DNA from 3 places in the Rhodococcus sp. FW305-130 genome. Region 2 is predicted to be linked to each of the others. Evidence: riboswitches for the same ligand, from Rfam matches in the RefSeq annotation. Region 2 holds a riboswitch; each other region holds the start of a gene.

Region 1 (10,105 bases), on a different contig from region 2:
TCACCGAGTCGGCCCGCCGGCACAAGGGCCAAGCCGAAAGTCAGCGAATAGCTCGCAAGGATCCACTGCACCTCGGAGGTCGACGCGCCCAGCGACGCCCGGATCGACGGAACCCCGATTCCGAGCACCGCCGAATCGAGAAGGGTGGTGAAGCCCGCGGCTACGCAGACGATGATCTCCCAGCGGACGGCCGAATCGAGCTTGGTGGATTCGGCCGCCGCTGTGACCGTGTGGGACAGGACCCGTTACCCCGCAACTTCAGACGCGGCCCGACGCGTGAGCGGCGGTCGCAACCCCAAGTGCTCTCGCAGCGTCGACGTGGAGTACTCGGTGCGGTACGCCCCACGCTCCTGCAGTTCCGGGATCAACCAGTCCACGATCTCGTCGAGCCCGGTCGGCACCAGGTACGGCGAGATATTGAAGCCGTCCGAAGCTCCGTTGCGCACCCAATGGACCAACTGATCTGCGACCTGCCCCGGGGTGCCCGCAAAACCCGAACGCTGCGAGGTCTCGATGGCGACCTGACGTAGCGACAGATTCTTTGCCTCGGCGAGAGCCCGCCATTCACGTGCAATCGCAATGGGGTCGTTGCCGTCTCGCGCGGAACCGCGCGTCTCGGACACCGGGCGGGCAACCGGATCTTCCTCCGGTAGTGGACCGTCCGGGTCTCGGTCGGAAAGGTCCTTCCCCCACACCAATCCGACGAGGGACAGTGCGGTTTGGCCGGTGAACTGACCTTCGAGGACCCACCGCGCCTTCTCTTCGACCTCGGACTCGTTCTCCGCCAACACGATCTGCGTGCTGGGCAGGATCTTGACGTCGTCCTCCGGTCGCCCGACGCTACGCAACCGAGCCCGAATGTCGTCGGCGAAGTCGAGCGCGCCGTCGAAATGCGTCCCGTGTCGCGAGAAGATGACGTCGGCGTGCGTCGCCGCGAAATCGCGTCCAGTCGGCGAATCGCCCGCTTGAAAGATGACCGGATGTCCCTGTCTGCTGCGGGGAAGCGTCGGCGTCACGGTGATGTCGAACTGCGAAGTCTGGCGGCGTACGTCGCTCACGGCTCCCGGAGTCGACCAGTTCTCGGACGTGCGAGAGTCCGAGATCGCGTCGTCGGCCCACGAATCCCACAGTGCCCGTGCAGTTTCGATGAACTGCCCGGCACGCTCGTAACGCAGGGCGTGGTCGAGGAAACCACCGCGACGGAAATTCTCTCCCGTCCAAGCGTTGTCAGTGGTGACCGCGTTCCAGCCGGCCCGTCCGTCGGAAAGTAGATCGAGGCCGGAGAGTCGACGGGCGAGGTCGGCCGGTTCGTTGTACGTGGTGTTCTGTGTCGCGACCAGCCCGATCTTGTCGGTGATACCGGCGAGGGCGGCCAACTGCGCAATGGCGTCGGGGCGGCCGGCGATATCCAGATCGAGAATCTTGCCGTTCTGCTCGCGAAGACGAAGGCCCTCACCGAGGAAGAAGGCGTCGAACAGACCTCGCTCGGCGGTGAGTACCAACCGCCGAAACGTCTCGAAGTCGATCTGGGATCCGCTCGAGGAATCGGACCAGATGGTGGTGTGGTTGACCCCTTGGAAGAAGACGCCGAAGTGAACGTGTGCGTCGGGTCGAGGTACGGCGGAGCGTGATGCAGTCATAGCCGAAATGTCCTTAGCGCGAAGTCAAGTCAGGAGGAGTGGACGAATCGATTTGCGGGCCGCTGCAGGCCGAGGTTGCCCCTCAGAGTCGATCCCGGAACCGGGCGTCGCGTCAATCCGGACTTCGACAGCGCCGGAAGCACGAATTTGGCCAGCACCGGAAGGTCCTCGTCGATCACGAGAGCGTGGAAATGAACACCGTCGAGGTGTCCGGCCAATTCCTTCAGAACCACGGCCGCTTCCCCCGGATCTGCAGCCAGGAGCAGTCGGCCAGTGACGACGGCATTCCCGTACGAGTTCAGCTCGATCAACCGCTGCGCCGCAGACAGATTCGGCGTATCGAATGCCACATCGACCTCGGCGACCACCAATGACGCGCCCTCATCGCGCGCCTTGGCAGCCGACTGTGCAATGGCCTCCACCGAATCACCGGAAACGAGAACAACATCGGCCTGGTGTGGTTCGATGGCGCCGTAGCGGCCGAACACCACCAACTGGCCTTGCGGCGGCCGCGGAACGATTGACGGCCCCTTCACCGAGAAGGTGTCGCCCTCGAAATTGACGTAATGCAGACGATCACGCTCGAGGAAACGCCCACTGAGATAGTCACGGACGACGGCGTCGTCCTCCCACGAATCCCAGAGATCTGTCACGACGGTAACCGAATCCCGCTGCTCCTGCTGACGCGCCGACTCCGTCGTTACCGGAGCCCTCCCCCACGCCCTCGCCGCGGCATCGTCTTCGACCGGAACAGCAAGCCAGCCGCCACGCCCACGCGAGGAGTAGTCCAATGTCGCCAATTGCGAAGAGGTGTGGAACGGTTCGGCGTACGTGGTCCCGACGACGGGGACCAGTCCGATCGTGCTGGTCGTCGCCGCCACGTATGACGCCCTGGAGACGGCATCGATGCGGCCGACAATGTCACCACTCGGAGGGAGGATGGAATCGTCGAACGTCGCGAAGGTGAAGCCCGCATTCTCGGCAGCCGCGACGCGATCGCGCACGGCCTTACCCGTGAGCAACTGATCCGGGCGATGTGAGCTTCGGCGCCAGGCAGCGGGGTGAGTGCCCTCGCCGTCCAGTTCGATACCCACGGCAAATACAGTCATGTGTCCTCCATCGGTCCTGGCGGTAGCACCCACACTGCGGTTAGGTAGCGGGTTGCTGCGGCATCATCGAGCCAGGTCTCTCAGCCACTCTGGATGGTGGATGCAATCTATGCGGGCGACGCTGAACAAGTCAAATCGCGCTTGACGAATCATATTGACCTACAACATATTTCAATACAATCATCCTGATCGAAAGGGTTGCGCAACGCTAGCCGACGTAGACACGAAAGAGCCCCGCCCGACTCGCGTCGGACGGGGCTCTCGGTGTGCGCTGGAACGCTACTTCGCGCCCATCCATGCCTGATCGAACAGCATGATGCCGGTTGCAGTCGGAACCACACCGTGCACGTTCTTCTGCCAAGCCCAGAACGACGTGAGCCCGCCGATCGGCGCCGACGGAACCGTCTCGTTCCACAGCGTCTGAATCTTGCCGATGATCGCCAGGGTCGACGAATTATCCTTGGCTTGTTGTAGATCTGCGATCAGCTGATCCATCGCCGGGTTCGCATATCCAGCAGTATTCGCCATCGAGGTGCTGTTGGTCGTGGAGAACAATCCGAGATCGAGAATCGACTCGTACATTCCGATGCCCGCGTGCGCGAGGTCGAAATCGTGCTTGACGTAGACGTTCTGCACGATGTCGCCGGCGTTGTTGGCCAAGATCAAGTTCACCTCGAACCCGACGGCCTGCAACAGTGACTGCACGGCGAGGCCGATCGCGTGGTCCTTGGGCTCACTGAGCACGACGTAGTCGAGAGTGCCGTCGTATCCGTCTGCCTTCGCCTGATTCAGAAGCTCCTTGGCCTTTTCGGGGTCGTAGGCAATACCCGGTGTGTCTACGTGCCATTGCGACGTCGGACCGAACAACTCCGAGCCAGGCAGTCCCTCACCGTTTTCCACGCGCTGATCGATCAACGTGGTGTCCAGCGCGTAGCCGATAGCCTGGCGAACGCGAACATCCGAGCCCGGTCGGCCTTCACGATTGTTGACAATCTCGGCACTACCGGCGTTGAGCACGTCGATGTAACCGGGGTAACCAGCGGACTTGGCGGAATTGATCGCCGAAGTAAGGCCGCGAATGTAGGCAACATCGAGCTGACCGCTGTTCAATGATTCGAGATTGGCCTGCGGACCGTTGAGTGCAACCATCCGCAGTTTGTCCAGCTTGGGAGCGCCGCCGTAGTAGGACGGGTTGGCTTTGAAGATTCGCTCGACGCTCGGCGTGAAGAGATCTTCGGTGAAGGGTCCGGCACCCACGGCGGTGAACTTGTCGCCTTGCTGCGAACTCGGGGCGACGATCATCCCGTGCCCGAGAGCGAGCATCGACGGAAAGCGCATCCACGGCGTCTTCAGCTTGAAGTCGACCGTCGTGGGGCCGCTTGCCTGCGCCGATTCCACCGAAGCCAGCCACAACTCGGCGCCATTGCCCTTGCCCGCGTTGTACCGATCGATGCTTGCAATCACGGCGTTGGCATCGAGCGCGGAACCGTCGCTGAACTTCACACCGTCGCGAAGTTTCAACGTCCACGTGCTTCCGTCGTCGCTGGTATCGAGCGATTGAGCCAACTTGGGCTCGAACTCGCCGCTCGCAGTGTCGTAACTCATCAGGACGTCGTACACCGCAGCAAAGGCCTCACCGCCGGAACCACCGCGCGCTGCCGTCTTGGTCGGGTCAAGTGAGGGAACGAGAACCTGCACGCCGTACGTCATGGTTCCGCCGGCGACCGCGTCGCCTGGGTCCGGTTGCTCGTTGACCATGCCGGTCACGACGTCCCCCGACGTATTCGTCGTATCGGTTCCGCTGTCGTCACCGTTGCTCGCGCAGCCCACCAACAGAACCCCGGTACCGAGCAATGCGACGGCGACCCGGCTGACTTTCCCGATGCGCCAAGATCTCGAGTGCGACACGGAGATTCCACCTCACTTCCAGTAGACGCAGCCACGGATCGGCCGCAATCGGCTAATAGTGATGTCCTCTGTGGAGTGACGCCCAGCACGTTCCCGGTGACCGGAAACATTCACGGAGACAAAGGATGCGCACAACTGAGATGATCGGGCCGAGTGGTTGACGGCGACTGACATCCGAGCACGAAAAAGCTCCAACCTTATGTTCGAAGAACATGAGATTGGAGCTTGTCGATAAGAATTATGGTGGCCAGGGCCGGGATCGAACCGGCGACCTTCCGCTTTTCAGGCGGACGCTCGTACCAACTGAGCTACCTGGCCGGACGGCACCCGAACCGAATGCCTATCGCATTGCTTTATTCTCAACCAATTGATTGAGAACAAAGCTTTGCGACCCTGACGGGACTCGAACCCGCGACCTCCGCCGTGACAGGGCGGCGCGCTAACCAACTGCGCCACAGGGCCTTGCTTTTTCCTTGCTGTGAAACCGTACTACATCTTCGAGCCGCTCCCAAACCACTGTCCTGGCCTGGCATTTGTGCATCTCAAAGCGTGTCGTGCGGGTCAAACCATACTGCATCGTTTCGCTTTCGCAAAACGTACCCCCTACGGGATTCGAACCCGCGCTACCGCCTTGAAAGGGCGGCGTCCTAGGCCGCTAGACGAAGGGGGCCCGCCGGATCTCTCCGAACTAGTACCCCAACGGCGTTCCGTTGGGAGCTTGGATAGCTTATGGCACAGCGTTCGGAAATCACAAATCGCCTGGTCATGGGCGAAAAGTGGACTATTCCGCGTCGGGGAACTCCACTTGTGGCCAGCCGTCGCGATGAAACTTCTCCAACCACTCCGGTGTGGCCATGGCTTCGAGCACCACTTCGAGGGACTCCTCGAACCACACACCCAGATCGCCACTCGAGGCAATCAGGTCCGCCATGTACCGCTGGCCGGCAAGGCTCGCTGCCAGTACGCGCGTGAATTTCTCCGGGTCCACGTCTTCGCGGAGCAAACCGTCGTCCTTGGCGCGCAATGCCAACTCGTAGGCGGTCTTTCCCCAGACCTGCCCGCCACCAGATTGCACATCCTTGTAGAACTCCGGCTCGATGATCAGCCGGAATTCCGCCTGCACGATTACCTCGGTACGGAAGACCTCGGCAATGTCGAGCACGAGCCCGTGCAATGCGACGAATGGATCGAGGTCTGTTCTCTTGGCCCAACGATCAGTGATTCCAGTGAAGGTTTCGATAGCCGAGGTCAGAACCGCTCGCGCCAACTCTTCCTTGGACTGGAAATGGAAATACATGGCGCCTTTGGTGGCGCGGGAGCCCTCGAGGATCGTGTTCACCGACGCAGCTGCATAGCCGCGCTTGGCGAATTCGACTGCAGCCGCTTCGACCAGGGCGGCGCGGGTACGCCGCGCACGCTCTTGTTGACGTGCCATTTACGGTGTTGTGCCTCTCGCAGAGTTGGTACGCAGAATCGCCGTGATCGGCGCCTGTCATCCCCCGAAACCTCACAATATCCCCTCCAACACACCCTACGTAAGGACTAGAGCGATACCCGCCAAAAGTACTAGAGGCAATCGGCTGTCCGGGGGACAACAACCGACTTTATGCCCAAAAGACACCAAGTGGTATGGTTTTGGCCGCTCGGGTGCGCTGCAGGGGGTGCGCATCCGAGCTTTTTCGTGTCCGAGATTCCGATAATCCGACCTCGCAGACGGAACTGCTTCGCCGACGGATGAACGGCAATCCCAAGGTTTTAAACAACTAATGCGATTGTTTATTCCCCAGTTTTCGTCGAAACCGTGCTGGCGGCATCGAAATAACACAGTTAGACTGTCTAAATGAACGATGGCGAGGGTCGCAGCAAGAATCGGGACGAGATCGACGTACTTTGGGACGATCTGGGTGCCTTCGTCCGGCGTCTCCGCACCAAACGCCACGACCACAAACTCACGCCGAGCCAGATCCAAGCTCTCGGCCACCTCGACCGACAAGGTCCGTTGACCGCAAAAGAGTTGGCGAAATTCGAGCGCGTCACACCGCAATCCATCGCAAAGACCGTGGCCGCGCTCGAGGAACAGGGCATGGTGACGCGAAGGGCGGATCCATCGGACGGCCGCGCGGCCTTGGTCACGATGACCGAACTAGGCACGTCGGCCCTTCACGAAGACCGAACGAAACGCACGCAGTGGCTGGCCGAGGTCATCGACGCCGAGTGCACCGAAGCCGAGCGTGACTTGCTTCTGATCGCCGGCCGAATCCTGCGCAGACTAGGCCAGGGCGCGTCCCCAGCATCGACATCGATATCAGAGGAGTCACTGATGAACCCGTGACCGCCGTCGTCGAAACGTCGACACCCCAAGCCTCCGTTCCCCTGAAACTGAGTCTTGCTCTCGGTTCGGGAACCGTTCTTCAGGCACTGAACTCGTCGATGATTGCGGTGGCAATCGTCCCGATCGCCACATACTTCGGTTCCAGTTCGGGCACAGCGTGGGTCATCTCGGCTCTCTACATCGCGACTGCAGTCACGGCACCGGCGGCGGGGCGACTCGGATCGATCCTCGGCGCCAAACGCGTCTATCTGGCGGGATTGGGTCTGATCGCTGCCGGATCGATCCTCGGCTCGCTCGCCCCGTCGCTGGGTTGGCTTATCGCGGCGCGGATTCTGCTCGGAATCGGCACGGCGACACAGTATCCGAATGCGATGACCGTCATCCGCGAATACGCTGACCGTCACCGGGCTCAAACCCGTTCAGCTATAGCAACACTCACCATTTGCGCTCAATCGGTCGTCGCGCTGGGGCCTACTCTCGGCGGGTTGCTGGTCGGCACACTCGGTTGGCAGTCGATCATGTGGGTGAACCTCCCGCTTGTCGTCGTCACTGCCGTATGGGTCTTCTTCGCCGCTCCGAGCGACTCCGCCCTGCCCGACCGGGCCGGCGCCACTGCGTTGTTCAAGTCACTCGACCCACTCGGTATCACGCTGTTTCTGGCCCTGACGACGTCGACGATGCTCTTCCTCCTGTCTCTCGCCGAGCACGCGAAGTGGTATCTCGTCCCGTCGACGGCCCTCTTCGCGTTCCTGTTCGTCTGGTGGGAACGTCGAACCACCTCGGCGTTCATCGACGTCCGTGCCGTCGCCCGAAACCGCGCACTGAGCATGACTCTCGGCCGGACCCTGCTGACTTACACAGCGTTCTACTGCATCTTCTTCGGACTCCCCCAGTGGCTACAGGTAGCCCGCGGAATGTCACCGATCAGCGCCGGGCTCTTCATGCTGCCCGTCGCTGCGGTCGGGATCTTCGCGACCATGTCCGCGTCCAGGGTGTACGGGAAATTCGGCGCACGGATCACCCTCCTGATCGGCACCGCCGCGTTGGCTGTCGGCGGGATTCTGATCGCCTTTGTCGAATCTAGTTCGACTCCCCTTGTGGCACTCCTGCTCATAGCGGCGATCCTGGGCATCCCCAACGGCTTCAACAACATGGGAAACCAGAACCTGATCAACTCGGTGACCACCTCCGCCGACGTCGGGACCGCGATCGGCCTTTACCGAACAATCCAGTACATCGGCGCCAACCTTGCGGCCGTCGTCATCGAGCTGACCATGCGCGGAACCATCGACGACGCGGGTCTGCATCGCACGGGCGGGACCATCGCCGTCATCGGAATCGCCCTTCTGATGGGGGTGGTGTTTTCACGGACTCTGCGGTCCCGTTAGACTCTGCGCCGCGCCCCTATAGCTCAGTTGGTAGAGCTACGGACTTTTAATCCGCAGGTCGTAGGTTCGAGTCCTACTGGGGGCACAAACACAGACCCGGCGCCTCATTCGGAGGCGCCGGGTCTTGTGCGTTCATGCCACATCAATTCGTGCCACATCAATGCATCAGCAGGTCATCGAAGCAGGAACTCGACGCTCACGCGCTCGAATGCCTCCTTGGCTTCGATCATCACCCAGTGCCCGCAGTTCGGGAATACATGCAGTTCGGCGTTCGGAATCAGTCGCATCGGAATCATCGGCATGTCCGGTGGACACTGCCTGTCGTCGAGCCCCCATGTCAGCAAGGTCGGGCATTGCACCTTGTGCATCATCGACCAGTACGGCGGCACATCCGAGTTGGACATCATCTGCTGCTGAGCGGCAAAGGCTTTGGATCCGTACATCGCGGTCAATGCCTGGTGCGAGGCCGGATCGTTGGCCGTTTCCCATCGTTCCTCGATCCGCGCCTCGGTGACGACAGTCTTGTCGTACACCATGCATTCGAGCCATCGAACCAACTTCTCACGGCTGGGAGCGTCGGCGAAGTCCTGCAGGAGACGGGTACCTTCACTTGGATTCTGACTGAAGATGTTCGGGCCGACGCCACCGATGGTGACCAGCCTGCAGACACGCTCCGGGAACCTCATCGCGACGTTGACGCCGACTACCCCACCCATCGAATTGCCGATCATCGCAGCCGATTCGATTCCCAGCGCGTCCATGAATCGGATCACCGACGACGCTGCCGTGATCACCGGATGGCCGTCGACGGGATCGCTCACGCCGAAACCCGGGAACTCGAGGATGTAGCAGTGGAAATGCTTCGCGAATACCTCGAGGTTCCCCCGATAGTTCCGCCAACCACTCACACCGATCCCTGAGCCGTGCAACAGGATCAACGGCGGACCATCGCCCGCCTCGTGAAAGCGCAAAGTCCCCTTGTCGGTAGCGACTTCGCGTTTGGTCCCCTCATAGGTCACGTCCATCACGCAAGATTAGAACGTGTTACAGATTCAGGACGGCTGATTGCGGAACTTCGCAACCACCGTCAGAAGCATCCCCCGCTACCTCGACGCCCACTGCGATTCGTGGACTTCTGCTCGCTCGGTTTCGACTTCCCCGGCCCAGCCTTCACACACCGGTTGGGGCGCCGCACTTGCTCGAAGTGTCCGGCGCTCACAACATGACCGGCCACACTCACCCGGACAGACGTGTCTGCGCGGGCGGTTCCGACTTCCGCCGAACCCAACGCCAACGCGAATGCAGCCACCAGCACCAGGGCTACCTTCTTCGAGATCTTCATTGGCACGGCCACTGAGACACGGTTCCACTCCAGATACTGAACAGGTGCGCGTGTCTAAGGAACACGCTGAGTGTCGACGATATTCAGTACGGGTGGCCGGCCGCGATCCTTTAGCTCACCAGTATCTGAACAGTCGACAACAAAAGTTTGGGCGGCACGTCAACATCCCGAGGGCGTCAACGAGCCAACGACCAAGCTACGCACCAATACTGAGAATCACGTAAACATCGTGCAGACGCCGGGGCCGGCGCCTTTCGAAACTCCCCCAAAGCGATGTCCAGGTTCACGTCCTGCCTGAATCGTTCTGTTTGGTACTTTTACCCCCTGAGGCGCACTCCTCAGATTCGCTGTCGACCCAGCACAAACGGCGTGCAGTACAAATCGGA
Region 2 (10,105 bases):
GCGAGTTCGCCGAAGACTTCGCGGCCACTGCAGCAAGCACCTTCCGCGCGAGTTCCAATATCTCGGTGACCAATTCGCTGTATCACTACTACACACTGATGAGTGGACGGTCGGTGGTACAGAAGTCCGCAGCCGTCAAGTACGTCGATACGACGGTCAAAGCCGGTTTGCGCGACATGGACTCACTGCTCGCCAAGCGCTCCATGGACTTCTTCTGCCTCAACGACGGCAGCGCTCCGGAGATCGATCTGGAACTTCGCACACGCAAGATCACGGAGTTTCTGGAGAGCTATTACCCCATCCCGGCGCCCTGGGAAGCCTAGACGAAACAAGGGCCCAGCCGATTTCGGCTGGGCCCTTGCTACTTCGGTCGATCAGCGTGCTGTCGCGCGCTCCCGCTGCACAGGGATGGGCAGTCCGAGATTTTCACGCAACGTCGTTCCTTCGTAGTCACTGCGGAGAACACCCCGATCCTGCAGCAGCGGCACCACGTCGTCGACGAACTCGTCGAGGCCGGTTGGCACGAGGTGCGACCCGAGGATGAATCCGTCCGAACCGTCGTTGCTGACAAACGAATCTATTTTCTCGGCAACCTGCTGCGGTGTACCGACGATCGGTCCACGCTCGAACTGATCGATCACCACTTCGCGCAGATTCAACTTCTTGCTCTCGGCTACCGCGCGAAGTTTTGCGACGGTCGCGAAACGATCTTGGTGAATGAAGGCGCGGCCCTGGATGATCGGCGGAGCCTCGGGATCCGGAGCGATGTCGGGTAGTGGTCCTTCGGGGTCGTACTTCGACAGATCGAGATTCCAGATCTGTTCGAGCAGAACCAAAGCGGTCTGGCCGGTGACCTGCTGGTCGCGAATCTCTCGGTATTTCTCGATCGCATCTGCCTCCGAGGTGCCGAGAACAAAACTCGCCGACGGCAGGATCTTGATGTCACCCGGGTCACGTCCGGCCGCGACGGCACGTGCTTTGATATCGCGATAGAAATCGGCCGCCTCGGGCAACTGACCGTACGGTGAGAAGATCGCGTCGGCATTGCCGGCAGCAAAATCGCGCCCCTGCGGCGACACCCCGGCCTGCAGAATAACCGGGCGCCCTTGCGGGCTACGCGGCACGGTGAATCGGCCGTTCACGTCGAAATGCGATCCATGAAAAGCGAATTCACCGGCATCCGGTCTCGCGAGAAAGCGCCCTGATGCCTTGTCGGCCACGATGTCGTCGCTTCGCCACGAATCCCACAGTTCACGCACCAGCGCTACGGTCTCCTCCGCACGCTCGTATCGTTGCGCGCGGTCGAGGTATCCGCCGCGGCGAAAGTTCTGGCCGGTGAATGCGTCGAACGAGGTGACGACGTTCCAGGCGGCACGCCCTCCGGACAACTGATCGAGCGTCGCGAATTGGCGGGCCAGTTCGTACGGCTCGTTGAACGTGGCATTGATAGTGCCGGCCAATCCGAGGTGTTCGGTTACCGCCGCCAACGATGCAAGGACCGTGAAGGTGTCCGGCCTACCGATGATATCTTGGTCGAAAATCTGTCCCGCACGCTCACGAAGGGCGAGGCCTTCGGCGAGGAAGAAGAAGTCGAACTTCCCACGCTCGGCGGTTCGAGCGGTGTGCTCGAAAGAATCGAACTCTATCTGGCTGCCCGCCTGCGGATCCCACCATGCAGTGTGATGGTTGACGCCGCCGAGGTAGGCACCCAGGATGACCTGCTTACGCTTCTGAGAACTCATGAAAATCTATTCCTCGTCTGTCAGGCGGCCGGAGTGCCGGCGGCGTAGCGGTTGGGAACGTCGATGGGTAGACCAAGGAGTCCGCGAAGATTCGTCTGCGGATATTCGGTGCGGAATACGCTGCGTCGCTGCAGTTCAGGCACCAGCTCACCTGCGATGGCGTCGAGGTCGTCCACGAGGACGCCCGGCCGCAACCGGAAGCCTTCGATTCCCAACTGCTGCCACCGGAGCAGGAGATCCGCCAACTCCGCAGCAGAGCCGGTGAAGGTCAGCGCGTCCGAACGGTATTCGGCGCCGGCCTGCGCGTCGAGGCGCGCGAGCCGTTCCTTTCCGGTTTCTTCCGGCGCATCGAAGAAGACGACGATGTCGGTGAAGACCCGAAGAGGTTCGCCGGTGCGCTGCACGTGTTCTTCGGCGGCTCGCACTTCACCCAGGATTGCCGTGACCTGCTCGTCGTCGAACGGCGTCACGAACACCAGATCGGCCGTCCGCGCCGCCAGCTCGTACGCGACCCGCTGATGTGCCAACGCGGTAACGACGGGATGCCCCTGCGGCGGGCGCGGAGTCACCGACGGTCCACGGACCGAGAGGTACTTTCCCTCGAAGTCGATGTAGTGCAACTTGTCTCGGTCGATGAACCGGCGCTGCTCCACATCGCGGATCTCGGCGCCGTCCTCCCAGCTGTCCCAGAGTCGCCGGATTACGTCAGCCGCCTCCGCAGCTTCGTCGAACAGGTCGCGCACGAAGTCCGGGAGGACGCCTGAAACGATCGACTGACGGTCGGCATCGGTGAGCGCTGGGATGTCGCGACGCCCGAACTGTGCTGCCTCGGATTCCGACGCCGAAACCTTCACCTGCCATCCGGCGCGACCGCGCGAGGTGTAATCCAGCGTGGCAACGGCTTTGGACACGTGAAACGGCTCGGTGTGAATGGTGGTGATGGTCGGGATCAAGCCGATGTTGCTCGTGATCGGTGCCAGTCGGGCGGCCACGAGATGTGCGTCGAGCCGAGCGCGCACCCGATCAACCGCGTCGTCGACGGGCTCGAGTGGGTTGGCCGGCACCGAGAGACTGTCCTCGATGGTGACGAAATCGAGCAGACCACGCTCGGCGGTCGTCACCACGTCAGTCCAATACGACGCGCTGAACAGCTCACTCGGGCGCGAGTGTGGCTCTCGCCAGGCTGCAGGGTGCCAACCGGCACCGTCCAGCGCTACGGCGAGATGCAACGGAGCAAGATGAGAAGAGGGGGTGGAGGTCATCGGCGCATACTCCTGTTCGAGAACTACTCGGGAGCGCACAGTGCCGACCGCAGAAACCGTCAGCACCCGACTGACGGTTCTCGTGGCGACTGCCGCTTGCGACACGCACCGCGCGTATCGCCAGGTGTGATTCCGGGGCACCCCATCGGCATGAAGGGTTGCCGTCCAGCTAGCCGGTCCTTGTTGCTGGAGCTCTGCACCTACCTCGACGGTAATGAGTACGCGACAGCCCGGCAATCGCCCAGAACTGCGCCGGGGTGCCGGAAACCGCCTGCCACCTCAGATGATCGAGCGTGCAGCCTTTTCGCTCTCGAGGATTCGAATACCGGCAGCGCTGAGCCTCCGGGCTCCCTCGGCCGCGTCGACAGGCTCACCGACCGTCACGTGCGCGCCGAGTGGAACGACCGAATGAACAATTGTCTCGTCGTAGACGTGCACCAGGTTGCACCCCTGAGCCCCGTCACGACCACGCTGACCACCGACTTCCACGTTCAAGTCCTGGGTGTAACACGTCGACGACGCCACGGAAACCGGAATGCCGGCGAACGTCGCCGTCGTCGAATAGTGCAGATGCCCGGCAAGAATCGCCCGGACGTCGCTGCCACGCAAGACGTCTGCCAACCGGGACTGATCGCGCAACTCCACCAGAACCGCGAGATCCTGAATGCACGGAACCGGCGGATGATGCAGCGCCAGAATTGTTCCGTCGGGCGCGGGCACCGCCAATTCTGAGCGTAGCCAATCCAATTGACGATCCGAGATCTCACCGTAGTGGTGACCGGGAACCGACGAATCCAGGGTGATCACCCGCAGTCCGTCAAGGTCGTAGACGTTGTCGACGGGATGATCGGTGGCGTCCTCGCCCAACAGCAGAGACCTGAAAGTAGAGCGGTCGTCGTGGTTGCCCATCGCCCAGATGACCTGCGCATCGATCTCGGCCGCCACGGGTTCCACGATGGCTTTCAATTCCGCGTATGCGTCGGGGTGTCCCTGGTCGGTCAGGTCGCCGGTGAATATCAGTGCATCCGGGCGTGCGCCCGAGGCCACGATCCCGCTGAGCACTTCCCGCAATCTCGTCGACGCATCCACGGCGTCGTACAACTCCCCCTGAGCCACCAGATGCGTGTCACTGAGGTGCACCAGGAAATGCTTCGGACGCGGGTACTCGGCATTCCGAACGCTCATCGGTCTCTCGCTTCCGCTTGCCGACGCGTAGGCGCCGGTGCGGCACCTACTGATCGTCGAGACTAGTCAACCGACCAACAGTGACTGATCGGGGCACGCCCGACGAACACCAAGCGAACTCCCGCGGCGACCCTCGGGATCGAGTAGTTGAAGCTGCGAGTAGTGTGTGGACAGTGTTGTTCCTGACCAGTCGGCGTTACGTCGACCTTCGCCTGCAGGCGAGCGCAATGTGTACGCGCTCGCTCTGACCTGACGCGTACCAGGAAACATTTCTTCGAATCTGCCCGGCCTCTGGTGCCGCGCTGCGTTTCGCTCCCTTGATTTTCGAAAGGCATAGTCATGCCCAGCTCCACCTCCACCGGCGTGCCGGAAAAGTCCACGTCCCGTTTTCCGTCCTGGGCGACGGCATTCGGACCGCAGATCGTCGCCGGTCTCGTACTCGGTGTCATCATCGGTCTCGTCGCCCGGGCCATGCCTGACGCAGCCGACGGCAACGTCAACTGGTTGGTCGGCACCGTACAGACCATCGGTTCGAGTTACGTCAAGCTGCTCACCGTTGCGGTGATCCCGCTGGTGTTCACCGCCATTGTCAGCTCCATCGCCAACCTGCGCCAGGTCGCCAATGCAGCTCGCCTGGCCGTGCAGACCTTGCTCTGGTTCGCGATCACCGCTTTCATCGCTGTGATCATCGGCATCATCGTCGGCCTGATCACCGATCCCGGTTCACGGACCGACGTCGCCGCCGAAGCCGCGAAGGAACCCAAGAGCTCCGGCTCGTGGTGGGCGTTCATCACCGGACTGGTTCCGAACAACTTCCTGGGGCTGGGCGCAAAGACTTCCGTCGCCGAAGGCGTGGCGACTACATCGCTGAGCTTCAACGTCCTGCAGTTGCTCGTCATCGCCGGCGCAATCGGCATTGCTGCGCTCAAGATCGGTCCCAAGGCTGCGCCGTTCCTCGAGTTCAACGCTTCGCTGCTCGCGATCGTCCAGAAGGTCCTGTGGTGGATCATCCGCCTCGCCCCGATCGGTACGGCCGCACTGATCGCCAACGCTGTCGCCACCTACGGCTGGGATGCGATCGGGTCGCTGGGCGTCTTCACCGCCGCCATCTACATCGGTCTGGCCATTGTCTTCTTCGTGGTCTACCCCATCCTGATTGCCGCACACGGCCTCTCGGTTCGAAGCTTCTTCTCCGGTGTCTGGCCCGCAACTCAGCTCGGATTCGTCTCGCGCTCGTCGATCGGCACCCTGCCGCTGACCGAACGCGTCACCGAACGCAACCTCGGCGTTCCTCGTGAGTACGCCTCGTTCGCAGTTCCGCTCGGTGCCACCACGAAGATGGACGGTTGCGCCGCAATCTATCCCGCGATCGCGGCAATCTTCGTCGCCGGCTTCTACGACGTCCCGCTGACCTTCACCGATTACCTGCTGATCGTCGTCGTTTCGGTCATCGGCTCGGCAGCAACGGCCGGAACTACGGGTGCGACAGTCATGCTCACACTCACACTCTCCACCCTGGGTCTTCCCTTGGCCGGCGTCGGACTGCTCCTCGCAGTCGAACCGATCGTCGACATGGGCCGTACCGCAGTCAACGTCACCGGCCAGGCACTGGTCCCGGTCATCGTCGCAAAGCGTGAGGGAATCCTCGACAAGGAGCGCTTCGACGCTCCCCGCAACGGTGATCCCTTCGCCGAGGAACTTGTCGACGCGTAACCCTCGCTGACAGCAGCAGCGTCCCCGCACCCGAGCAATACGGTGCGGGGACGCTGCTTTTCACCCCAGGTTTCACCCTTACCGAAATAAACCATTTGGTCGTTATGACCAGTATGCTCAGCCGGCACAGCCCTCCGAAGTGGAAGGGCTGCCCATTTGAACACGAGGTCACATGAAGCTCCGCCGTCTGGCATTCAGCATCGCAGGTTGCGCCGCAATCACTCTGGTTGCCGCACCCGCCGCTCAGGCATCCACGGTTTTCGATTTCCTACCGATCGAGATCGCACGCATGATTCCGACTGGCTCTGCCGACGCAGTCCAGCCGTTCCTTCCCCCGGTCTTCGCACCGCCTGCACCGCCCGCTCCGCAAGCGCCCCAGAACCCGCCGGCGCCGCAGAACACTCCCGCACCGGCGCGGTATTACCAGAACTGCACTGCCGTGCGTAACGCCGGCGCAGCTCCGTTGTACCGGGGCCAGAACGGATATGCCCCGCATCTCGACCGGGACAACGACGGCATCGCCTGCGAGTGATCCAACGCTCGGGTTGTGGTGCACCCACAACCCGAGCACTGTTGTCGAACCGTCAGACGCCCAATGCCCGGGACAGAGTCGGCCACGCCTTCGGCAATCGTTCACGCCAATACGCCCACGCGTGTGTGCCATTTGGCTCGTAATCCACCTGCGCCGGAATCTTCAGCTCCTGCAACCGCGCGTCGAACATCTTGGTGCAGGCGTGCGCAGCAACCTCGATGCCGCCGCCGATCACCAGGCGCTCGAGCAGTTCAGGAGTCTGCAGCGTCTCGTCAGATCCGGGACGACCATTTGCCGTCGACACGTAGATTTCCTTGCCACGCAACTTCTCTGCGTTGATCAACGAATCGTGTGCCTCCCACTCCGGGCCCCCTGGCACACCCCAGATGTTGGCTGGATCTCCGCTTCGAGAAGAAATCGTGGCCTGCACGGCGGTTCGGCCGAGCGGATCCATCGTGGAATAACAGCCGCTGAACACGGCAACGCCGCGGTACATGTCCGGAAAGCGTTGGGCGAGCATCATTGCACCCATTGCGCCCATGGAATTGCCGGCAATCGCGTTGATTCCGTTGGTCTTGAGTCGCGCGTCGATCAGCGGTGGCAACTCCTCGGTGATGAAGGTTTCCCACTTGTGCAGTCCCAGCCGCGGATCCGGATTCTCCCAGTCCGAGTACAGGCTCGCGATTCCGCCATTAAGCATCACGACGTTGACGTTCTTGTCGGCGAAGAACGCCGGGGCGCCGCCGATCGTCATCCATCCGCTGCTCTTCTCTCCGGCGTCGACGCCCTCGAGCATGTACAGCGCTGGGCGCGGAACCGAATTGTCCGCGGGTAGCAAGATCTCGACGCCGACCTCGCGTCGAAGTGCAGGCGACGCCACCGTCAGCCTGACTGCCTGCGGTGCGGTCACCTTCTCGCCGACGATGGCCGGGACGACGATGTCGTCGCGCAGCTCCGGCTTGGGGCCCGGATCCTCCTGAAGCGGTCCTGGGATCGTCGACCCCGAACTCACGCTGCCCTCGACGCTGCCCAGACTTCCCGAGCTTCCCGAGCTCCCGGAACTCGGCGCTGCCGTCGACAGTCCGCCCAACTGCAAAGAAAGTGCACAAACGGCCAAACACACCGCACCTGTGCGCGCAGATCGGATCCACGCACGCCGCTCAGTCCTCATGAAACTCCCAAACCAGTCAAAGATGTTTCCGTGAACATACCGTGCAGTTCGGACTTTCTTGGACAAACGACCACGACAAGATCTGTCGGTCACCGCTACTAGGCTTGCCCCGTGCAACCGGATTCAGTCAGGGCCCTCGACCTCGACCGAATTCGCGCTGTCGTGGGCACAACCACCTACGAACGCGGACTTACCTACCTGCGGCAGAATGCAGTCGAATCCATCGCATGGAACGACACCGCTGACACCTTGATCGGCGCTGTATCGGGAACTGCGCGAGAGCCGTACACCTGCACGATTTCGGTAAGTCGCAGCGCGGCCGGTACAGCAACGTTCACGCGTGGCCTCTGCACGTGTCCCGTGCGGATGAACTGCAAGCACGTAGTCGCGTTGGTGCTCGCAGCGGTGGCCGAGGCGAACAAGACTCCACAACACCTCGGATGGGACAGCGCGCTCGAGGAGTTGCTCCGACCAGACCCGGCCGGCCGCACTACACGTGGACTTGGCATTCAATTCACCACCCGAACCAAGGGCGCATCGACAAGGCTCATCATCAAACCCGTACAACCAGGAGCGAGAGGGTGGATCTCCGGCGGGCTCGCCTGGAACAAACTCGGAAGCACTTTTCAGTTCCCCGCAGATCACCTCCGGGTTCTACGCGACATACATCTCCTCCACAGCGCCGGCAACTACTACCGAAATCAAAATGCCGCGGAAATCGATCTTGCCGGGTTCGCGAGCCCGCAACTCTGGTCGCTTCTTCGTGAGGCCATCAGCGTCGGCGTTTCACTCGTTCACTCGAAGGCCGGCCTCGGCAACATCTCCCTACTCGACGATGCCAGCATCTGCCTCGACGTCCACGGTGCAGAAGACAACAACCTCCGCCTGACGCCCCGAATTCAGGCCGGTGGGCACATCGTGACTCATTCCGACTGGGGACTGGTCGGCACGCCGGCACATGGCGTCTTCGCGCTCGACGACGCCAACGCGATCACTCTCGCACCACTGCACATGCCGATAACCCACCAACTGAGGCAGTTGATCGACTCCGGAAAATCGGTCGACATACCCGCCGAGCATCGGGATGCATTCACTTCGCGGTTCGTGTTCAAACTCGGAAACCTCGCTCCCGTCATATCTTCCGACGGCGCCTACAACCCGCCGACTGTGTCCGGTCCTCGGCTACAACTGATGGCCACTTACGCGGACAACCACCGCATCGACATCGAATCAGCATGGAAGTACACAGTCGATGCCGACGAACTGATCATTTCTACCGCAGACACAACCACCGACGAGTCCGAGATCCGCAACCACGTTGCCGAAGATGCCATTGCCAAGAGCCTCGGTGCGGCCGCGGCGAAGGCCACTCTCGCGGGAACGTTGGCCGGCCTCGATTCCATGCAGTTCACACTCGACCTCCTCCCCCAACTCGACGCGAACGACGACGTCGACCTCACCGTCGTGGGCACTCCCGCCGACTATCGGCCCGCAGACGACGCTGTCGTGATCGGCCTCAGCACGTCAGCCCCCGACGGGAGCAGCGGATCCGACTGGTTCGACCTCGACGTCACCGTCGACGTTGCGGGACAAGGCGTTCCGTTCACCACGCTGTTCTCCGCCCTGAGCAAGGGTGAGACTCACATACTGCTGCCGGACGGCGCCTTCTTCCGACTCGACGCACCTGACCTTCTCGGTCTACACCGACTCATCACCGAAGCGCGGTCGCTGCTCGATCGACCAACCGGCAAACTCGCGATCAGCAAGTTTCAAGCCGGGCTGTGGGAAGAATTGACGGCACTGGGAAGAGTCGAACATCAGGCAGCAGCTTGGAAGAAGCAGATCGCAGGATTGCTCGGCGGTTCCGGGATCGATCCCGTCGACGTCCCCGCCACGTTGACGGCAACACTGCGCCCCTATCAGGTCGACGGATTCCGCTGGCTCAACTTCCTCCGGCAGCACAGCCTGGGCGGCATACTCGCCGACGACATGGGCCTGGGCAAGACCCTGCAAACTCTCGCAATGATCTGCACTGCACGGCAATCGAATCCAGCGGCGCCGCCCTTTCTGATCGTTGCTCCCACCAGCGTGGTCTCCAATTGGAAATCCGAGGTGGCCAAGTTTGCACCAACCCTCCACACCGCTGTCATCACGGATACTCTGCGGCGCAGAAGAACCGACCTGGCAACACTCGTCGACGGGACGGACATCGTCGTGACGTCGTACGCTCTCTTTCGCCTCGACACCGATGCGTATTCGGCGGGCGTCTGGTCCGGACTGGTACTCGACGAAGCCCAATTCGCCAAGAACCACAAGTCCAAGGTCCACAAGTGTGCGACGGCAGTGAACACACCCTTCAAACTCGCGATCACCGGCACTCCCATGGAAAACAATCTCATGGAGTTGTGGTCGCTCCTCGCGATCACTGCACCAGGACTGTTCCCCAGTCCCACCACCTTCACCGACGTCTACCGCAACCCCATCGAAAAGGAAGGCGACA
Region 3 (10,105 bases), on a different contig from region 2:
TTTCGAACACGACCGCGGCGATAAGCGCTGCCTGCGCGGCGCTGCGCAGCGTGACAGGCTCGCGCGGTAGCCGGGCAATCACCCACAGGAACACCGCCCACGTCGCCAGGAGTGAGAGCAACAGTGAAACGACTCTGAGCCCCACGCCGACACCGGTGATGTTCTCGAGGTTGAGCCATTTCACGATCTGAGTCGCAACCGGCCCGCTGCTCAGCGCCGACATTCCCAGTGAGACGACCATGGCGAGAGCCAGACCGATGAGGGCCCCTGCGTCACCGAGTTTGGTACGAACGAAACCCTTCGGCTCGCGCTTGCTCTCCCACATCGCCGTCAGCGCGTCGCGAACATTTGCCATCCAACCGAGACCCGCGTACGCGGCACCCAGGAGACCGAAGATTCCGACGCTCGCGCGCGAGTCGATAGCCGAATCGATCAGCGTGTTGATGGTGTCACCCAAGCTGCCCGGAATGCTCTTGGTGATCTGCTCCTGAATCGACTCCAGGTACTCGGGATGCCCGGCCAATACGAAACCGGCCACTGCAAACGCGACCATCATGATCGGAATCAATGCGAGAACACTGAAGTACGTGATTCCCGCAGCGTAGTAATCGCCCTTTTGCTCTTGGAAACGTCCTGCGGCGCGAACCAGATGATCGAGCCAGGGTCGCGCTGCTCGTTGCTTCTCGAGAAAGCTCGGTGCGTCGTCGTCCGTGTCAGCCATTGCCGTCCCCCTCATGTTCGGTCAGGCGTCGTGAGTCCGAATTCGCGTAAGTCAGCCCTTCGGTGCCAGGAATCCGACCTTGTCATAGACAGCGGCGAGAGTGCGTGAAGACACCTCACGGGCGCGGTGCGCTCCAGCCGCGATGATGCGATCCAGCTCTGCCTCGTCGGCAAGGTAACCGTCGACCTTCGCCTTGAGTGGGGTGACGAACTCGGTCAGCACGTCAGCGGTATCGGTCTTGAGGTCGCCGTACCCCTTGCCCTCGTAACCGGCCACCAGAGTCTCGATCGGCACTCCCGAGAGAGCCGACTGAATGGTGAGCAGGTTGCTGACGCCCGGCTTGGCCTGCGGGTCGAAACGAATCTCGCGCTCGTTGTCGGTGACGGCCGACTTGATCTTCTTTGCCGACACCTTCGGATCGTCGAGCAGATTGATCAGTCCGGCCGCACTGGCGGCGGACTTGCTCATCTTGGCGGTCGGATCCTGCAGGTCGTAGATCTTTGCCGTGCCCTTGATGATCTGCGGCTCGGGAACAACGAACGCCTTGCCGTAGCGGGTGTTGAACCGGCCGGCCAGATCGCGTGCGAGTTCGAGGTGCTGACGCTGATCCTCACCCACCGGAACTCGCTGCGGGCGGTACAGAAGGATGTCCGCGGCCATCAGAACCGGATACGTGAACAAACCGACACTGGCGTTGTCGCTGCCTTGCTTGGCGGACTTGTCCTTGAACTGCGTCATACGGCTGGCTTCACCGAAACCGGTGATGCAGTTCAGGACCCACGCCAACTGTGCGTGCTCGGGAACCTGACTCTGTACGAACAGCGTCGCCCGATCCGGATCGATACCCACCGCAAGGAGCTGAGCCACCGCAACCTTGGTGCGACGACGCAATTCCTTCGGGTCCTGCGTCACCGTGATGGCATGAAGATCCGGAATGAAGTAGAAAGCGTCGAAATCGTCCTGCAACGGAACCCACTGCTGCAGCGCACCCAGGTAGTTGCCGAGGTGGAAAGAATCCGACGTCGGCTGGATTCCGGAAAGCACGCGAGGCTTTGCGGTGGGCTTCTGTTCTGCAGGGGTCGACATGGTTCCGATCTTTTCACGAGTGGAAATCAGTGCAGTGGCGTGGTGCCCGGGTAGTCGAGTTCGACGAGGTCTTCACCGTGGGCGGTGAGGTCCTCCGCACCGAACTGGTAGACGGTCCGGAAAACGACGGGTTCCCATTCTTCGGTGTAGAAGTCCATCGTTTCGCGGAACCACTCCAACTGATCCTGTTGCTCGGACAGTAGAGAACCCGCACCTCGGATCACAACTACATATCCGGCGCCAAGTCCGAGTACGCCGTCGAGATCGCGCATGACATCGTCGAAAGCGTCTTTGTTGCGCCCGAAGTGGGACGGAAACTGGAAGGCTGCCGCGAACTCGTCGAAGACCTGCGCCGTTGTTCGCATGTTCTCTCCGCGAACCACCCGAACGACAAAATTCTCGCCACGGAGTTCACGTGCAAGATCATCCGCAACGGCCGGGTCGCCCTGCAGGGCCACCGAAGCCACATCGGAAGACGGATCCAGCCACTGCGCCACGCTGACCGTATACGAGTCCGACATCAGCGAATCCTCACAAACGTGTCGTAGTGATCGAGGGTGTACCACGCCGAACCGTCGTTACCGGTGACGATTCGCTCGGCATCACGACCTTGGCCGTTTTTCTTCGCGTTGACGTCCCATTCCTGATAGACGACACGTCCGCCACCGGCACCGACAGCGGGCAGACGCCCTTCGCTGTTGCGGAAGGTGATGCCGCCCTTGGTGCCCGGCGCATTGGCGGAATCCGGCCACCGCCCGGCGTCGATCTCCACGAGCGTGGCGAGAACGCGCGCCGGCGCATCGCTGTTCGTCTGCTGCGTTGTCTTGACGGCGGAGCTGGAGGGCGCGGAGCTCGAGGGCACGGAACTCGACGGCGCGGCCTTGGTGGTAGCACCCGGCTTGGCTTGAACAGTCGAGGACTGGGCACTCGAGGACTTCGTAACCGACGACGCCGAACTGTCGGAGTCACGTGAAGAAAGGGTTACCGCCAGTACGAGCGCCACCACCGCCACCACGACGGTGATGATGGCGTTGCGCGTCTTTGCGCTCGGCATTTTCAGACCTTCAGACATGCGCGTCCCTACCGGTACGAGACAGTGACAGGTGCGTGATCCGACCAACGGAGGTCGTAGGACTCAGCGCGTTCCACGAGCGCAACCTTGGCCCGCTCGGCGTATCCGCGGGTGGCAACCTGGTAGTCGATACGCCAACCCGAATCGTTGTCGAATGCCTTGCCGCGGTACGACCACCACGAGTACGGACCGTCGACACCCGGATGGAGGGTGCGGAAGACATCGACCCACGCGGAATCTTCGGCGAACAGCAGATCCATCCAGGCGCGCTCCTCGGGGAGGAATCCCGAAGACTTCTTGTTGGTCTTCCAGTTCTTGAGGTCGAGTTCGGTGTGCGCGATGTTCCAATCGCCGCTGACCACCACGTGACGATCGGCAGCCTCGGCCGCCGCAGCGGTGGTAGCGAGGTGAACTGCGAAGGACGCCATGAACCGCTCCTTCTCCTCCTGCTTCGGCGTGAGCGCCTCACCGGAGGGCAGGTACAGGCTCGCGACGGTCAGATCCGCGAAGTCGGCTTCGATGTATCGACCGACGTCGAGAAACTCGTCGTCGCCGTGACCGATCCGCACCGCGTCAGGTTCCGTGCGTGAAAGCACAGCGACTCCGTTGCGTCCCTTCGCGGACGGCTCGGCGGAGACGAGGAACCATCCGTTGCCGAGCGCTGGTTCGAGAGTCTCGCGAAGCTGATCGTCCGACGCACGCGTTTCCTGAAGGCAGATGAAATCCGCCGACGTCTTCTCCAGCCAGTCGAGCATGCCCTTGCGGGCAGCTGCTCGAACGCCGTTGACGTTCACGGACGTGATGGTGTGGGGCGCAAGAATGTGGGAGTCAGCAGTTTGTGGCACGGCAAGCACCGTAGCCGATTCCACCGACGCGGATGGGCGCCCAGGTCAGCGCACGGCCCTACGCTGCAGAATCACCGCAACCGCCAGCACGACGAGACCCGCGACGGCCAGCAGCGACCCAACCGCTGCCGGTGCGGTGTACCCGTACCCGGCCGCGATGACGACGCCGCCGATCCACGCTCCGAAGGCATTGGCGATGTTCAGCGCGGCGTGATTGAGAGACGCAGCCAAGGTCTGAGCGTCCTCGGCGACATCCATCAATCGTGTTTGAAGGCCAGGAACCATCGAGGACCCGGCAAGCCCGATGAGGAAGACGAAGACAAGCGCCGTGTACGGATTTCGCACAGCGATCACGAAGACCGCGAGGATCACCACGAGGGATCCCATCGACAGGAACAAACCCTTCATCAGTGCGCGATCCGCGAGGTATCCACCGACGAAGTTGCCGGCCACCATGCCCAGTCCGTACAGCATGAGCGCCAGAGGAATGAACGAAGCACCGAGACCGGACACGTCGGTGAGCGTCGTACTGATGTAGGTGTAGACGGCAAACATCCCGCCGAATCCGACCATTCCCACGATCAGGGTCATCCACACCTGAACGCGGCCTAGCGCCCCGAGTTCGGTGATCGGATTCGTCACCGGCATATCGTCCAACCGCGGAATCCAGACGAACAGCGAAGCAACGGTTGCCACCCCGATCACGGCGACCAAGGCGAAGGCGCTGCGCCAGCCGAGTGCCTGGCCGATCCAGGCCGCGACCGGCACCCCGATCACATTGGCCACGGACAGACCCATCATCACCATCGCCACGGCCTTCGCGCGTTTACCTGGTTCGGCCAAATGAGCGGCGACCAGTGCGGCGACTCCGAAGTACGCGCCGTGCGGCAATCCAGCGACGAATCGAGCCATCATCAGCGTCGTGTACGAGGGCGCAAAGACCGAAGCGGCATTGCCGACGGTGAATGCGACCATGAGTGCGATCAACAGGGTGCGGCGCGGTACCCGTGCGGTGAGAGCAGCGATCAGCGGAGCACCGACGACAACCCCGAGCGCGTACGCCGAGATCACGTGACCAGCGATGGGTTCCGAGACGCCGAGCCCGGATGCCATTTCCGGGAGCAATCCCATGGCGACGAACTCGGTTGTGCCGATACCGAAACCGCCGAGGGCAAGAGCGAGCATCGCTGGACCTCTGGCGGAACGAACCCCGGGTGTCGAGGTGTCAGAACGGGAGAGGGTAGACGAAGTCACTGATCAATTGTGGTCTCACACCTGGTTGAACTTCCAAGTGAGAGCGGGTGAGTTCACTCACGTGAGACCGCGAACACAAATGGGACGCCCGGTTTCCCGGACGTCCCATCAGAAGGTGAAACAGTGAATCTACTTCGCGGCCATGGCCTTCTGCAGGTTCACGTCGAGTGCGCCGAGGAACTCCTCGGTGGTCAGGTAGCCCTGATCGCCGCCGACCAGCATCGAGAGGTCCTTGGTCATCTGGCCGCTTTCGACGGTCTTGATGACAACGTCTTCGAGCGCCTGCGCGAAGCCGATGACCTCAGGGGTGCTGTCGAGCTTGCCACGATGCTCGAGCCCGCGGGTCCACGCGAAGATGGACGCGATCGGGTTGGTCGAGGTGGGCTTGCCCTGCTGGTGCTGACGGTAGTGACGCGTCACGGTGCCGTGAGCAGCCTCTGCCTCACAGGTCCTTCCGTCCGGTGTCAGCAGAACCGACGTCATGAGGCCGAGCGAGCCGAAGCCCTGGGCCACGGTGTCGGACTGGACGTCGCCGTCGTAGTTCTTGCATGCCCAGACGTATCCACCCTCCCACTTGAGTGCGGAAGCGACCATGTCGTCGATGAGGCGGTGCTCGTAGGTCAGACCTGCGGCATCGAACTCAGCCTTGAACTCGGTCTCGTAGACGTGCTGGAAGATGTCCTTGAAGGCACCGTCGTACGCCTTGAGAATGGTGTTCTTGGTGGACAGGTACACCGGGTAGTTCTGCTGCAGTCCGTAGGTGAGCGACGCGCGAGCGAAGTCACGGATGGACGTGGTGAAGTTGTACTGCCCCTGGACGACGCCGCCCTCTTCGGGGAAGTTGACCAGTTCGTGCTCGATCGGTGCGCTGCCGTCCTCAGGCGTGTAGGTGATCATCACCTTGCCGGGGCCGGGGACCTTGAAGTCTGTGGCGCGGTACTGGTCGCCGAATGCGTGACGGCCGATGATGATCGGCTTGGTCCAGCCCGGAACGAGTCGCGGAACGTTGGAGATGATGATCGGTGCGCGGAAGATCGTGCCGCCGAGAATGTTGCGGATCGTTCCGTTCGGGGAACGCCACATCTTCTTGAGACCGAATTCCTCGACACGTGCCTCGTCCGGCGTAATCGTGGCGCATTTGACGCCGACGCCGTGCTTCTGGATCGCGTGCGCTGCGTCGATGGTGACCTGGTCGTCGGTCTCGTCGCGGTACTCGATACCGAGGTCGTAGTACTCGAGGTTCACATCGAGATACGGATGGATCAACTTGTCTTTGATGAACTGCCAGATAATGCGCGTCATCTCATCGCCGTCGAGTTCGACGACGGTGCCCTCAACCTTGATTTTGGACATGGGTGCTTCGCGTCCTCCTAGGAAGTTTCCCTGGTTACACGGTTGCGGTCACACTTTGTGAGTGGGTCCGCGAACGGTTCGATTATCAAACCTAGACGGTGTGGACTGATCTCGGGAGATGAGTCCCAAACAAGACAAGCGTACTGCTAACCCGTGAGGCCGCAACCGGCAGGTCCACCCATCGGTCTCTACTCGCGAGTAACTTTTGCCTGCTAGTGGGCTGCGTCGCTCTGTCTCGCGTGCGGTTGCGGCTCACAATTCGCCCCGCGTCAGGACTGCGCTCACTTCCCGGTAGAATCCGACTTGGTCATGAGTGCCAGCGTCAAGCCCCGGCTCGCTGGACGGCAACCCTCCAACCGCGGTGGGGTGCCCCGGGTGATGACCAGGTTTCCCGACGTGGATCTGCTCACGCAGTTCCACCGCAATTCGGGTGACAAGCGCGGGTCCGACAGGGACGGACCCCAGACCGGGCCGAGCCCCACGGAGGTAACTCAGTATGTGTCGCACTTGTAGATAGACCCCAGCACGGGGCGGCGATCCTTCGCCCCCGTCCGACATCTATCCGTCAGACCACTGGAGTGAACAAATCATGACCGACAACACAGCCGACGGCGCAGCAACTTCTGATCCGACCGCGAACTGGTCGTTCGAGACCAAGCAGGTGCACGCCGGGCAGACAGCGGACACCGCCACCAATGCGCGCGCTCTGCCGATCTACCAGACCACCAGCTACGTTTTCGACAGCACCGATCACGCTGCGGCACTGTTCGGCCTCGCCGAGCCTGGCAACATCTACACGCGGATCATGAATCCCACACAGGACGCCGTCGAGCAGCGCATCGCCGCCCTCGAAGGCGGAGTCGCCGCACTCCTCCTCTCCTCGGGTCAGGCTGCCGAAACCATCGCGATCCTCAACATTGCCGAAGCCGGCGACCACATCGTCTCGAGCCCGTACCTGTACGGCGGCACGTACAACCTCTTGCATTACACCCTTCGCAAGCTGGGCATCGAAGTCACCTTCGTCGAGGATCCCGACGATCTCGAGCAGTGGCGCGAAGCCATTCGCCCGAACACGAAGGCGTTCTACGGCGAGACGATCGCTAATCCCAAGAACCACATCCTCGACCTCCCCGGCATCTCGTCGCTGGCCCACGAGAACGGTCTTCCGTTGATCGTGGACAACACAGTCGCGACGCCGTACCTGCTCCGCCCACTCGAACACGGCGCCGACATCGTCGTTCACTCGGCCACCAAATACCTTGGCGGACACGGCACCGCGATCGCCGGCGTGATCGTCGACGGCGGCACCTTCGATTGGACGCAGGGTCGCCACACGAACTTCACGACGCCTGATCCCAGCTACCACGGCGTCACCTTCGCAGACCTCGGCGCGCCGGCGTTTGCACTCAAGGCGCGCGTCCAACTGCTGCGCGATCTCGGCTCCGCCGTGGCGCCGTTCAACGCGTTCCTCATCGCGCAGGGCATCGAAACCTTGAGCCTGCGCATCGAGCGTCACGTGTCCAATGCACAGAAGGTCGCCGAATTCCTCGACGGCCACGGCGAGGTGGCCTCCGTTTCCTACGCGGGACTCCCCTCCTCGCCATGGTTCGAACGCGGAAAGCAGCTGACGCCCAAGGGAACCGGCGCCATCGTCACCTTCGAGCTGCCCGGAGGTATCGATGCGGGCAAGACGTTCGTCAACGCTCTGACGCTGCACAGCCACGTCGCCAACATCGGCGACGTTCGCTCACTCGTCATCCACCCCGCCTCGACGACACACTCGCAGCTCACCCCCGAAGAGCAGCTCGCCTCCGGTGTCACACCCGGACTCGTTCGCCTCGCGGTCGGTATCGAAGGAATCGACGACATCGTCGCCGATATCACCGTCGGCCTGGCTGCGGTGGCAAACTCGTGACCGTGAACGAATTGGAGCCCAGGATCGACCTCCTTCCCCCGCCCGACGGCCAGGTGGGGTTCGTCGACATCGGCGCCCTGGAACTCGAGAGCGGCGCGGTACTCCCCTCGGTTTCGCTCGCCGTTCAGCGGTGGGGTGAGCTGTCCCCGAACCGCGACAACGTCGTACTCGTCGAGCACGCACTGACCGGAGACTCACACGTCACCGGACCGATCTCCGCAAATCAGCCCTCCCCCGGTTGGTGGAACGGGATGGTCGGCGCCGGCGAACCGATCGACACCGGCGAATGGTGCGTCATCGCAACCAATGTCCTCGGTGGTTGTCGCGGCACGACCGGTCCCAGTTCGCTGGCCGACGACGGCAAGCCGTGGGGCAGCAGGTTCCCGGAGATCTCCATCCGGGATCAGATCGCGGCGGAGAAGAAGCTCGTCGATCTCCTCGGGATAGACCAGTTGGCCTCGGTAGTCGGCGGATCCATGGGCGGCATGCGCACCCTCGAATGGGCAGTTACCTACCCGGACAGCATTCGCTCCGCGTTGGTTCTCGCAACCGGTTCACGGGCCACCGCAGATCAGATCGGCACCCAGACGACGCAGATCGCTGCCATCGTCTCCGATCCGGATTGGCAGGGCGGTGACTACCACGGAACGGGGCGGGTACCTCGCGCCGGACTCGGCATCGCCCGTCGCATCGCGCACCTGATGTACCGCACCGAGTCCGAACTGGATGCGCGCTTCGAGAACTCCGCTCAGAACGACGAAAATCCTTGGAACGGTGGACGATACGCCGTCCAGAGTTACCTGGAACATCAGGCAGACAAGCTGGTCGACCGCTTCGACCCGAGCACGTACGTCCTCCTGACCGAGGCCATGAACCGGCACGACATCGGTCGTGGACGCGGCGGCGTTGCAGCGGCGTTGGCATCGATCACGGCGCCGGTCGTCGTGGGCGGCGTGGACTCGGATCGGCTGTATCCCCTTCGTTTGCAGGAGGAGATCGCGGACGGCATTTCGACGTGCACTGGCCTCGAGATTCTCAAGTCCAGAGACGGCCATGACGGCTTCCTGACGGAGGCGGACGCTGTCGCCGGACTGCTTCGCCGAACGATGGAGTTCGCACGCACGGCCCGCTGATCCGGCACAGAGGCACAATTTCAGGATCCGTCAATGTCGGGAAAACCACAGCTGATCTGCAGGTTTTCCCGACATTTTCATTGGCGTCCCTGAGCCGGCGCGGCTAGCATCGGCGAACGTGAATCAGCCATGCTCGACGCGCCTGCAGGCTACGTACATTCCCGAGCACATGTCCTTCGCGTTCTGGGGTGACACAGATCCGGCAGCGCGTCTGTCGGCGCTGGGGATGCCGACGGGATCGCCGGGCATCTGCCAGCTGGCGATCCCGGTCGACGAGTCGATCACAGCGACCGATGTCGAAGCGCAACTGCTCGACCTCGCCACCGCGATCGACGCCTTGCACACCCTCGATGCGCGTCGCGACGACCTCGGACCGTCGTTGCTCGCATGGAAGCGCGTCATCGACACCGGCGCACATGACATTCCGACTGCAGCGCATGCCGCGATCGAGCGCGACGACACGAGAATCAGAAGCGCCCGGTCGACGGTGCAATTGTTCACGGAAGCGCGCGCGGCCATCGAGAGTCTTCGCCGAGCAAAGATTCAGGCGACATTGCGCCCGTATCAAGTGCACGGAGTTGCCTGGCTGACTGCACTGTCGGGTTCGGGCGGTGGAATCCTCGCCGACGAGATGGGTTTGGGCAAGACACTGCAAGCGATTTCGATGATCGCGATCCGCGCCGACGACGGTCCGCACCTGGTTGTGTGTCCCACCTCGGTGATAGG

The links. A riboswitch is a leader RNA that binds a small molecule or an ion and turns the genes downstream of it on or off. The one in region 2 is predicted to bind S-adenosylmethionine.
Region 1: it holds a riboswitch for S-adenosylmethionine, as region 2 does, so the genes downstream of both, AC3WQS_RS03010 (LLM class flavin-dependent oxidoreductase) here and AC3WQS_RS30405 (LLM class flavin-dependent oxidoreductase) in region 2, are expected to answer to the same signal.
Region 3: it holds a riboswitch for S-adenosylmethionine, as region 2 does, so the genes downstream of both, AC3WQS_RS06810 (bifunctional o-acetylhomoserine/o-acetylserine sulfhydrylase) here and AC3WQS_RS30405 (LLM class flavin-dependent oxidoreductase) in region 2, are expected to answer to the same signal.

The regions. Positions count from the first base shown of each region.
Region 1 covers NZ_JBYTAP010000001.1:599,411-609,515, reverse strand. The annotation lists gene AC3WQS_RS03020 (MFS transporter) at 1-176, opposite strand, end outside; gene AC3WQS_RS03015 (NtaA/DmoA family FMN-dependent monooxygenase) at 246-1,640, opposite strand; gene AC3WQS_RS03010 (LLM class flavin-dependent oxidoreductase) at 1,670-2,749, opposite strand; SAM riboswitch class I at 2,754-2,849, opposite strand; gene AC3WQS_RS03005 (ABC transporter substrate-binding protein) at 3,029-4,657, opposite strand; tRNA gene AC3WQS_RS03000 (tRNA-Phe) at 4,899-4,975, opposite strand; tRNA gene AC3WQS_RS02995 (tRNA-Asp) at 5,046-5,119, opposite strand; tRNA gene AC3WQS_RS02990 (tRNA-Glu) at 5,255-5,327, opposite strand; gene AC3WQS_RS02985 (TetR family transcriptional regulator) at 5,439-6,092, opposite strand; gene AC3WQS_RS02980 (MarR family winged helix-turn-helix transcriptional regulator) at 6,498-6,989, shown strand; gene AC3WQS_RS02975 (MFS transporter) at 6,986-8,377, shown strand; tRNA gene AC3WQS_RS02970 (tRNA-Lys) at 8,390-8,462, shown strand; gene AC3WQS_RS02965 (alpha/beta fold hydrolase) at 8,551-9,402, opposite strand; gene AC3WQS_RS02960 (hypothetical protein) at 9,465-9,731, opposite strand.
Region 2 covers NZ_JBYTAP010000014.1:99,153-109,257, forward strand. The annotation lists gene AC3WQS_RS30395 (stealth family protein) at 1-323, shown strand, start outside; gene AC3WQS_RS30400 (NtaA/DmoA family FMN-dependent monooxygenase) at 375-1,742, opposite strand; gene AC3WQS_RS30405 (LLM class flavin-dependent oxidoreductase) at 1,763-3,109, opposite strand; SAM riboswitch class IV at 3,092-3,205, opposite strand; gene AC3WQS_RS30410 (phosphodiesterase) at 3,284-4,189, opposite strand; gene AC3WQS_RS30415 (dicarboxylate/amino acid:cation symporter) at 4,529-5,902, shown strand; gene AC3WQS_RS30420 (excalibur calcium-binding domain-containing protein) at 6,075-6,434, shown strand; gene AC3WQS_RS30425 (alpha/beta hydrolase) at 6,487-7,605, opposite strand; gene AC3WQS_RS30430 (DEAD/DEAH box helicase) at 7,717-10,105, shown strand, end outside.
Region 3 covers NZ_JBYTAP010000002.1:148,687-158,791, reverse strand. The annotation lists gene yhjD (inner membrane protein YhjD) at 1-721, opposite strand, end outside; gene trpS (tryptophan--tRNA ligase) at 773-1,807, opposite strand; gene AC3WQS_RS06835 (barstar family protein) at 1,834-2,328, opposite strand; gene AC3WQS_RS06830 (guanyl-specific ribonuclease) at 2,328-2,879, opposite strand; gene AC3WQS_RS06825 (exodeoxyribonuclease III) at 2,888-3,733, opposite strand; gene AC3WQS_RS06820 (MFS transporter) at 3,770-4,978, opposite strand; gene AC3WQS_RS06815 (NADP-dependent isocitrate dehydrogenase) at 5,108-6,331, opposite strand; SAM riboswitch class IV at 6,637-6,777, shown strand; gene AC3WQS_RS06810 (bifunctional o-acetylhomoserine/o-acetylserine sulfhydrylase) at 6,921-8,246, shown strand; gene metX (homoserine O-acetyltransferase MetX) at 8,243-9,379, shown strand; gene AC3WQS_RS06800 (DEAD/DEAH box helicase) at 9,498-10,105, shown strand, end outside.